3 regions of the Bradyrhizobium sp. CCBAU 51753 genome follow, and region 3 is predicted to be linked to each of the others. Evidence: predicted binding sites of a transcription regulator. Region 3 holds the regulator's gene; each other region holds the start of a gene.
The links. The regulator HrcA, encoded in region 3, represses chaperone genes, less so after heat shock. The targets are predictions, from matches to a motif close to GTTAGCACTCNCNNNNNGNGAGTGCTAAC.
Positions count from the first base shown of each region.

Region 1 (2,264 bases), 3.3 Mb from region 3:
GTCTTGAACTCTGCCGGCAAAATCACTTCGAGCAGTTCGACGTCGTCGGAGTAGTCCAAAATCATGTGCCGGATGCGCGGCGGCTGGGTCCAAGCGCTGCCTTGCGTCATCAAGGTCTCGCCCTCGCCTTCCATGTAGGTCTTCACCCAGCCCTTGAGCACGTAGACCATCTGGAATTCGACGTCGTGGTAATGCAGCTTCGAGACTTCCTCCGGATTGCACGGGCCCTGCAGCCGGATCACATGGGCCTGCGCCAGGCCGTGGGTGGCCGCGGCGATGCCGAGGTCGCGGTACTTTGCGTAGGCACGCAGGCCGTCGGCCTTGAAATCCTCTTCGCGGTGATGGCTGATCGCGATGCTCTGCTTCGGCCGGGCCTTCGCGGCAGCCTTCGCCGCCGTCTTCTTGGCGGTCGAGACGCGGCCCTTCGACTTGATGGTTTTGCGCGCGGACGATTTGGCTGTCGTGAGCCCGGTCCATTTCTTCCGGACCGCAGTCTTGGCCGCGGGCCTCGAGGTCGCCTTTTGCTTGGCCATTGTTTACCTCCCGTCTTTTTTGAAGCGGCGACGCTAGCACAGTTTCTCGCCGTGCAGGGTAGGCAAAGGCGCACATGCGCCGTGCCCGAGCTCAAGACGGTGAGCCCCGCTACCGATCCCGAATTCAGCCTCAGTGCAGCCGGAACACGCCGTCGACGGCGCGCAGTTCGGCCGGCTTGATCAGCTTGGAATGCGCCACCGTGACCGAGAACAGCGGCCCTTCGAGCTTCTCCTGCCAGAAGGCGAGGAAGTCGTGCAGCGCCGGAAATTTCGGGAACAGGTCGTAGTTCTGCCAGACATAGGTCTGCAGCAGCGCCGGATGATCCGGCATCCGGTAAAGGATCTGCGCCGTCGTCAGACCGTATCCGAGCAGTTGCTTCCGAAAGTCTTCAGAAGCAACGCCACCAACCCGCGATACCATGCCAAACCTCCTGTGACGGAGCGCATTCACATGGCGGCCGGCGCGCCGGACCACCGGCATGGATGCGCTCACATGAGAGAAATGTGACGCACGCGACTAACCCATCACAAGCCTAAATGTTTAACGGTTGGTTGAAATCTCTTGCATTGGCAGCAGCTTACCGCGTCTGCTAATAAGGCTTCTCAGCCTTGGCGACCGGCGAGACGGCGTTAAGCATGCCGGAACGACCGCGGCTAAGTGCACCGCCCGGCCGCCAAATTTTCTGCTAGAGGCTCTTGCCCGCCGCCCGGCGTTGGCCTATCTCCTGCGCAGCAGTCTGGCACTCACCCGGCTGGACTGCTAACACTCCAAAATCTACAGCATCCGCAAATATTTAGGAGGACTGCATGAAATTCCGTCCGCTTCACGACCGCGTCGTGGTCAAGCGTATCGACGCCGAAGAGAAGACCGCTGGCGGCATCATCATTCCGGACGCTGCCAAGGAAAAGCCCTCGCAGGGCGAAGTCATCGCCGTCGGCCCGGGTGGCCGCGATGAATCTGGCAAGCTGACCCCCATCGACGTCAAGGTCGGCGACCGCGTGCTGTTCGGCAAGTGGTCCGGCACCGAGGTCAAGATCGACGGCGAAGACCTGTTGATCATGAAGGAAAGCGACATCATGGGCGTGCTCGACGTCCCCGCTTCCAAGAAGAAGGCGGCCTAAGCGCCCGCTCTCCCTCCTCAAGATTAAACCTCTCAAGGAAAAATTCAGATGGCAGCCAAAGAAGTCAAATTCTCGGTCGATGCGCGCGACAAGATGCTGCGCGGCGTCGACATCCTCGCCAATGCGGTGAAGGTCACCCTCGGTCCGAAGGGCCGCAACGTGGTGCTCGAGAAGTCGTTCGGCGCTCCCCGCATCACCAAGGACGGCGTCACCGTCGCCAAGGAGATCGAGCTCGAGGACAAGTTCGAGAACATGGGCGCCCAGATGGTGCGCGAAGTCGCCTCCAAGTCCGCTGACGCGGCCGGCGACGGCACCACCACCGCCACCGTGCTGGCGGCCGCGATCGTCCGTGAAGGCGCCAAGTCGGTCGCCGCCGGCATGAACCCGATGGACCTGAAGCGCGGTATCGACCTGGCTGTGGAAGCCGTGGTCGCCGACCTCGTCAAGAACTCCAAGAAGGTCACCTCGAACGAGGAGATCGCCCAGGTCGGCACCATCTCGGCCAACGGCGACGCCGAGATCGGCAAGTTCCTCTCCGACGCCATGAAGAAGGTCGGCAACGAGGGCGTGATCACCGTCGAGGAAGCCAAGTCGCTCGAGACCGAGCTC
Region 1 covers NZ_CP030037.1:5,957,675-5,959,938, forward strand. Annotated here, with positions in the region: gene XH93_RS27240 (cupin domain-containing protein) at 1-533, opposite strand, end outside; gene XH93_RS27245 (usg protein) at 664-954, opposite strand; gene groES (co-chaperone GroES) at 1,341-1,655, shown strand; gene groL (chaperonin GroEL) at 1,704-2,264, shown strand, end outside.
Region 1: the regulator HrcA is predicted to act here: its motif matches at 1,270-1,298, upstream of groES (co-chaperone GroES).

Region 2 (2,264 bases), 1.8 Mb from region 3:
ATCGGATACATTGTCGGTCAGCACCGCCGCGCGCGAGGTGGCCCGGCAGATCTTCGCCGGTGGACGACCGTGGTTGCGGTTACCGCGCTGGTATCAAACCCTGAGTGCCGAGTCGCTGCCGGACCGATTGCGCACCGGCTTCGGATTTGCCTTTGACGCACGCGACAGGAAGGCTGCAGAGCGTGCCGTTGCGCGGATACGACGCATCTATCCCAAAATACCGACCCAGCTCCGCTACGTCGGCCCTTACCAGGAAGCTCAGGCGCGACTACAGGGGAAGTCGCAGCTTGGCTGCACAACCCGGTGCCTGAACAGGGCCTGGATAGGACGCCCCCAGCTGGATGACCGCTGGAATAGGTGAAGGTGTCCCGGACTGCCGCAGACGTTCGCATGCGGCCGACCGCCGCCTGCCGCGATCCCAATCGGCCCACCGACTACCGCCTTCGGGTTACAGGCGGCGATAGAGGCCCGCACACAGAGAAGTCTGGTTCTCCCGCGGCAACCGACGCGCGGAAGACTACGCATCAGATTCTATTTTCACCAAAACTTCCCCAGCGATGATTTCGGGGTCTCCAAGATTAAGGTCATGCAGGCTTGCTTGAACGAAATCCAGCACTTTATCGTTCGCAGCATTAGCGCTTTCGCGGTCATCGAATATCATCACAGCGATACCGACGCCATCGCCCCCATCCAATACGTAATAAGATCTGAATCCGTGCGATTCTCTTAGGATCTGACCGATGCCGCTTTTGGCGCGGCGAGCAGCGTCCGCAACCGAACGAACGTTGGTGTACTTTCGAATGAACATGTACATCAGTCACCCATGTATCTCAGTCCTAACCCGCGCATCAAAGCATATTGGGCCGGCGCTGGACTAGGAACGTACTTCCGCGTGGGGTCATTTGCGTCGATCTAGTATGCCCGCGGTCACGTCCGATCTCCCAAAAGAGCCGTAGTCAAAGTGAGGGGCGCGGTTCGACACCAAGGGCCAACAGGCGACATGGGTCGAAGCCCTTGCGCCGGAGTGTCACGGACTTATGTGAGGAGCGGTGAGCACTCGCGCATTGCGACTGCCAATCCAGCAATAATCACAAAAGCCAAGGAGGATCGCATGAAATTTCGTCCGCTTCACGACCGCATCGTGGTCAAGCGCATCGACGCCGAAGAGAAGACCGCTGGCGGCATCATCATTCCGGACACTGCCAAGGAAAAGCCCTGCCAGGGCGAAGTGACCGCCGTCGGCCCCGGTGGTCGCGACGAAGCTGGCAAGCTGATCCCGATCGACCTCAAGGTAGGCGATCGGGTCCTGTTCGGCAAGTGGTCCGGCACCGAGGTCAAGATCGACGGCCAGGAGCTTCTGATCATGAAGGAGAGCGACATCATGGGCGTTCTCACCGACGTTTCCGGCTCCAGGAAGGCGGCCTAACGCTGACCGCCGCAAGCGCTCACCCCTGAGGAGCACCTGTCGATGCTGCCTCGCAGGTGAGAGACGAATTTCAATTCAGGGAGGACAAACATGTCAGCTAAAGAGGTCAAACTAGGTGTCGATGCCCGCGATCGCATGCTGCGTGGCGTAGACATCCTTGCCAATGCGGTGAAGGTCACCCTCGGTCCGAAGGGCCGCAACGTCGTCCTCGAAAAGTCGTTCGGTGCGCCCCGCATCACCAAGGACGGCGTTGCCGTCGCCAAGGAGATCGAGCTCGAGGACAAGTTCGAGAACATGGGCGCCCAGATGGTGCGCGAAGTTGCGTCGAAGGCGGCGGATGCTGCCGGCGACGGCACCACCACCGCGACCGTACTGGCTGCCGCGATCGTCCGTGAAGGCGCCAAATCGGTTGCCGCCGGCATGAACCCGATGGATCTGAAGCGCGGTATCGATCTCGCGGTCGAAGCCGTTGTCGCGGATCTGGAAAAGAACTCCAAGAAAGTGACTTCGAACGAGGAGATCGCGCAGGTCGGCACCATTTCGGCCAACGGCGATGCCGAGATCGGCAAGTTCCTCGCCGACGCCATGAAGAAGGTCGGCAACGAGGGCGTGATCACGGTCGAGGAAGCCAAGTCGCTCGAGACCGAGCTCGACGTCGTCGAGGGCATGCAGTTCGATCGCGGCTACATCTCGCCCTACTTCGTCACCAACGCCGACAAGATGCGCGCCGAGATGGAGGATGCCTACATCTTGATATACGAGAAGAAGCTCTCCTCGCTGAACGAGCTGCTGCCGCTGCTCGAGGCCGTGGTGCAGACCGGCAAGCCGCTGGTCATCG
Region 2 covers NZ_CP030037.1:1,973,593-1,975,856, reverse strand. Annotated here, with positions in the region: gene XH93_RS09090 (oxygenase MpaB family protein) at 1-361, shown strand, start outside; gene XH93_RS09085 (hypothetical protein) at 518-814, opposite strand; gene XH93_RS09080 (co-chaperone GroES) at 1,112-1,426, shown strand; gene groL (chaperonin GroEL) at 1,517-2,264, shown strand, end outside.
Region 2: the regulator HrcA is predicted to act here: its motif matches at 1,050-1,078, upstream of XH93_RS09080 (co-chaperone GroES).

Region 3 (2,264 bases):
TTGTCGCGCAACACGTTGGTCTTGATCATGTTGCGGGTCTTCATCCAGTTGATGCAGTCGGCCAGCGCCACCCAGGCACCGGTGATCGAGGCGGTGCGGGTGCCGCCATCGGCCTGGATCACGTCGCAGTCGACCGTGATCTGGCGTTCGCCGAGCGCGTCGAGATCGACGGCGGCGCGCAGCGAGCGGCCGATCAGGCGCTGGATCTCGACGGTGCGGCCGCCCTGCTTGCCGGCGGAGGCCTCGCGGCGGGTGCGTTCCAGCGTGGCGCGCGGCAGCATGCCGTATTCGGCGGTGACCCAGCCGCGGCCCTGGCCCTTCAGCCATGGCGGCAGGCGCTCCTCGAGCGTGGCGGTCACCAGCACATGGGTGTCGCCGAACTTCACCATGCAGGAACCCTCGGCATATTTGACGACGCCGCGTTCCAGTGTGACGGGACGCAGTTCATCGGGCGCACGGCGGCTTGGCCGCATTGGAAATCCTCCGAAAATCCGTGAGATGGCTGGCGGTGCTTGTAGGAGGGGGAACGGGCAGCGGCAAGGGTTTTCGGCCAGGGATTTGGGGGCGATCCGGGGGCCGAATGCTGCTTGTCACCGGCCCCCCGGATCGACAAATTAGGGGAGCTACCAAGGAGTGGAGTGTGGCTCAGCACGATCCGATTGGCCTGATCACGCCCTACGCAGGGCTGGCCCAGCTCAACGAGCGCTCGCGCGATATTTTTCGTCAAATCGTCGAAAGCTACCTTGCGACCGGCGAACCGGTCGGCTCGCGCAACATCTCGCGCCTGATCGCGTTACCGCTATCGCCGGCTTCGGTCCGCAATGTGATGTCGGACCTCGAACAGCTCGGGCTGATCTACGCGCCGCACACCTCGGCCGGCCGGCTGCCGACCGAGCTCGGCCTGCGCTTCTTCGTCGACGCCCTGATGCAGGTCGGCGACCTCACCGAGGACGAGCGTCAGTCGATCCAGACCCAGCTTGCCTCCGTCGGCCGCGCGCAAACCGTCGAGGCCGCGCTTGGCGAGGCGCTGACCCGGCTGTCGGGGCTGACCCGCGCCGCGGCGGTGGTGCTGACGCCCAAGGCGAATGCGCGGCTGAAGCATATCGAATTCGTGCGGCTGGAGCCGGAGAAGGCGCTGGTGGTGCTGGTCGGCGAGGACGGCAGCGTCGAAAATCGCGTGCTGGCGCTGCCGCCGGGGGTTCCCTCCTCGGCGCTGACGGAGGCGACCAATTTCCTCAATACGCGGCTCCGCGGCCGGACCTTGGCCGAGGTCCGCCTCGAGCTCGAGACGGCGCTGACGCAGAGCCGCGCCGAGCTCGACCAGCTGACGCAAAAGGTCATCGCGGCGGGGATCGCGAGCTGGTCCGGCGGCGAGAGCGAGGATCGCCAGCTGATCGTGCGCGGCCACGCCAATCTGCTGGAGGATCTGCACGCGCTCGACGATCTCGAGCGCATCAAGTCGCTGTTCGACGACCTAGAGACCAAGCGCGGCGTGATCGATCTGCTCGGCCGCGCCGAACGCGGCGAGGGGGTGCGGATCTTCATCGGATCGGAGAACAAGCTGTTCTCGCTGTCGGGTTCCTCGACCATCATCGCGCCCTACAGCGATGCCCACGGCCGGATCGTCGGCGTGCTCGGTGTGATCGGTCCGACCCGGCTGAACTACGCCAGGGTGATCCCGACCGTCGACTACGCCGCGCGGGTCGTCAGCAAGATTTTGGGCGGCTGATCGGATCGAACTTCGCTCAATTTGACCCGGTTCCTCCATGGGAGGTGGAAACCATGCCGGGGCGAGCCGCGTTCCAAACCCATCTAACGCTTGATTTTCATCGCTCAAAGCACGATACCCGGCCAACAATCCCCAAGATTTGAACCGACGCGAGTTTTCGAGAAGGCACGCCATGACCGATCCGAACCGGGCCAACGACAACACCGAGAATTCGGCGCCGACGGGTGAGCCCGTGGTCTCGAAGCCCTACGTCATGCCTGACGAGCCCGAGGTGGGATCGGCGGAGGCGCTGGCCAAGGAACTGGCCGAGGCGCGCGACCGGACGCTGCGCACGCTGGCCGAGATGGAGAACCTCCGGCAGCGCACCCGCCGCGAGGTCGCCGACGCCAAGACCTACGGCATCACCGGCTTCGCCCGCGATGTGCTCGAGATCGCCGACAATCTGCAGCGCGCGCTCGACGCGGTGCCGGCCGAGGCCAAGGAAGCCGCCGATCCCGGGCTGAAGGCGCTGATCGAAGGCGTCGAGCTGACCGAG
Region 3 covers NZ_CP030037.1:173,911-176,174, reverse strand. Annotated here, with positions in the region: gene rph (ribonuclease PH) at 1-473, opposite strand, end outside; gene hrcA (heat-inducible transcriptional repressor HrcA) at 641-1,729, shown strand; gene grpE (nucleotide exchange factor GrpE) at 1,902-2,264, shown strand, end outside.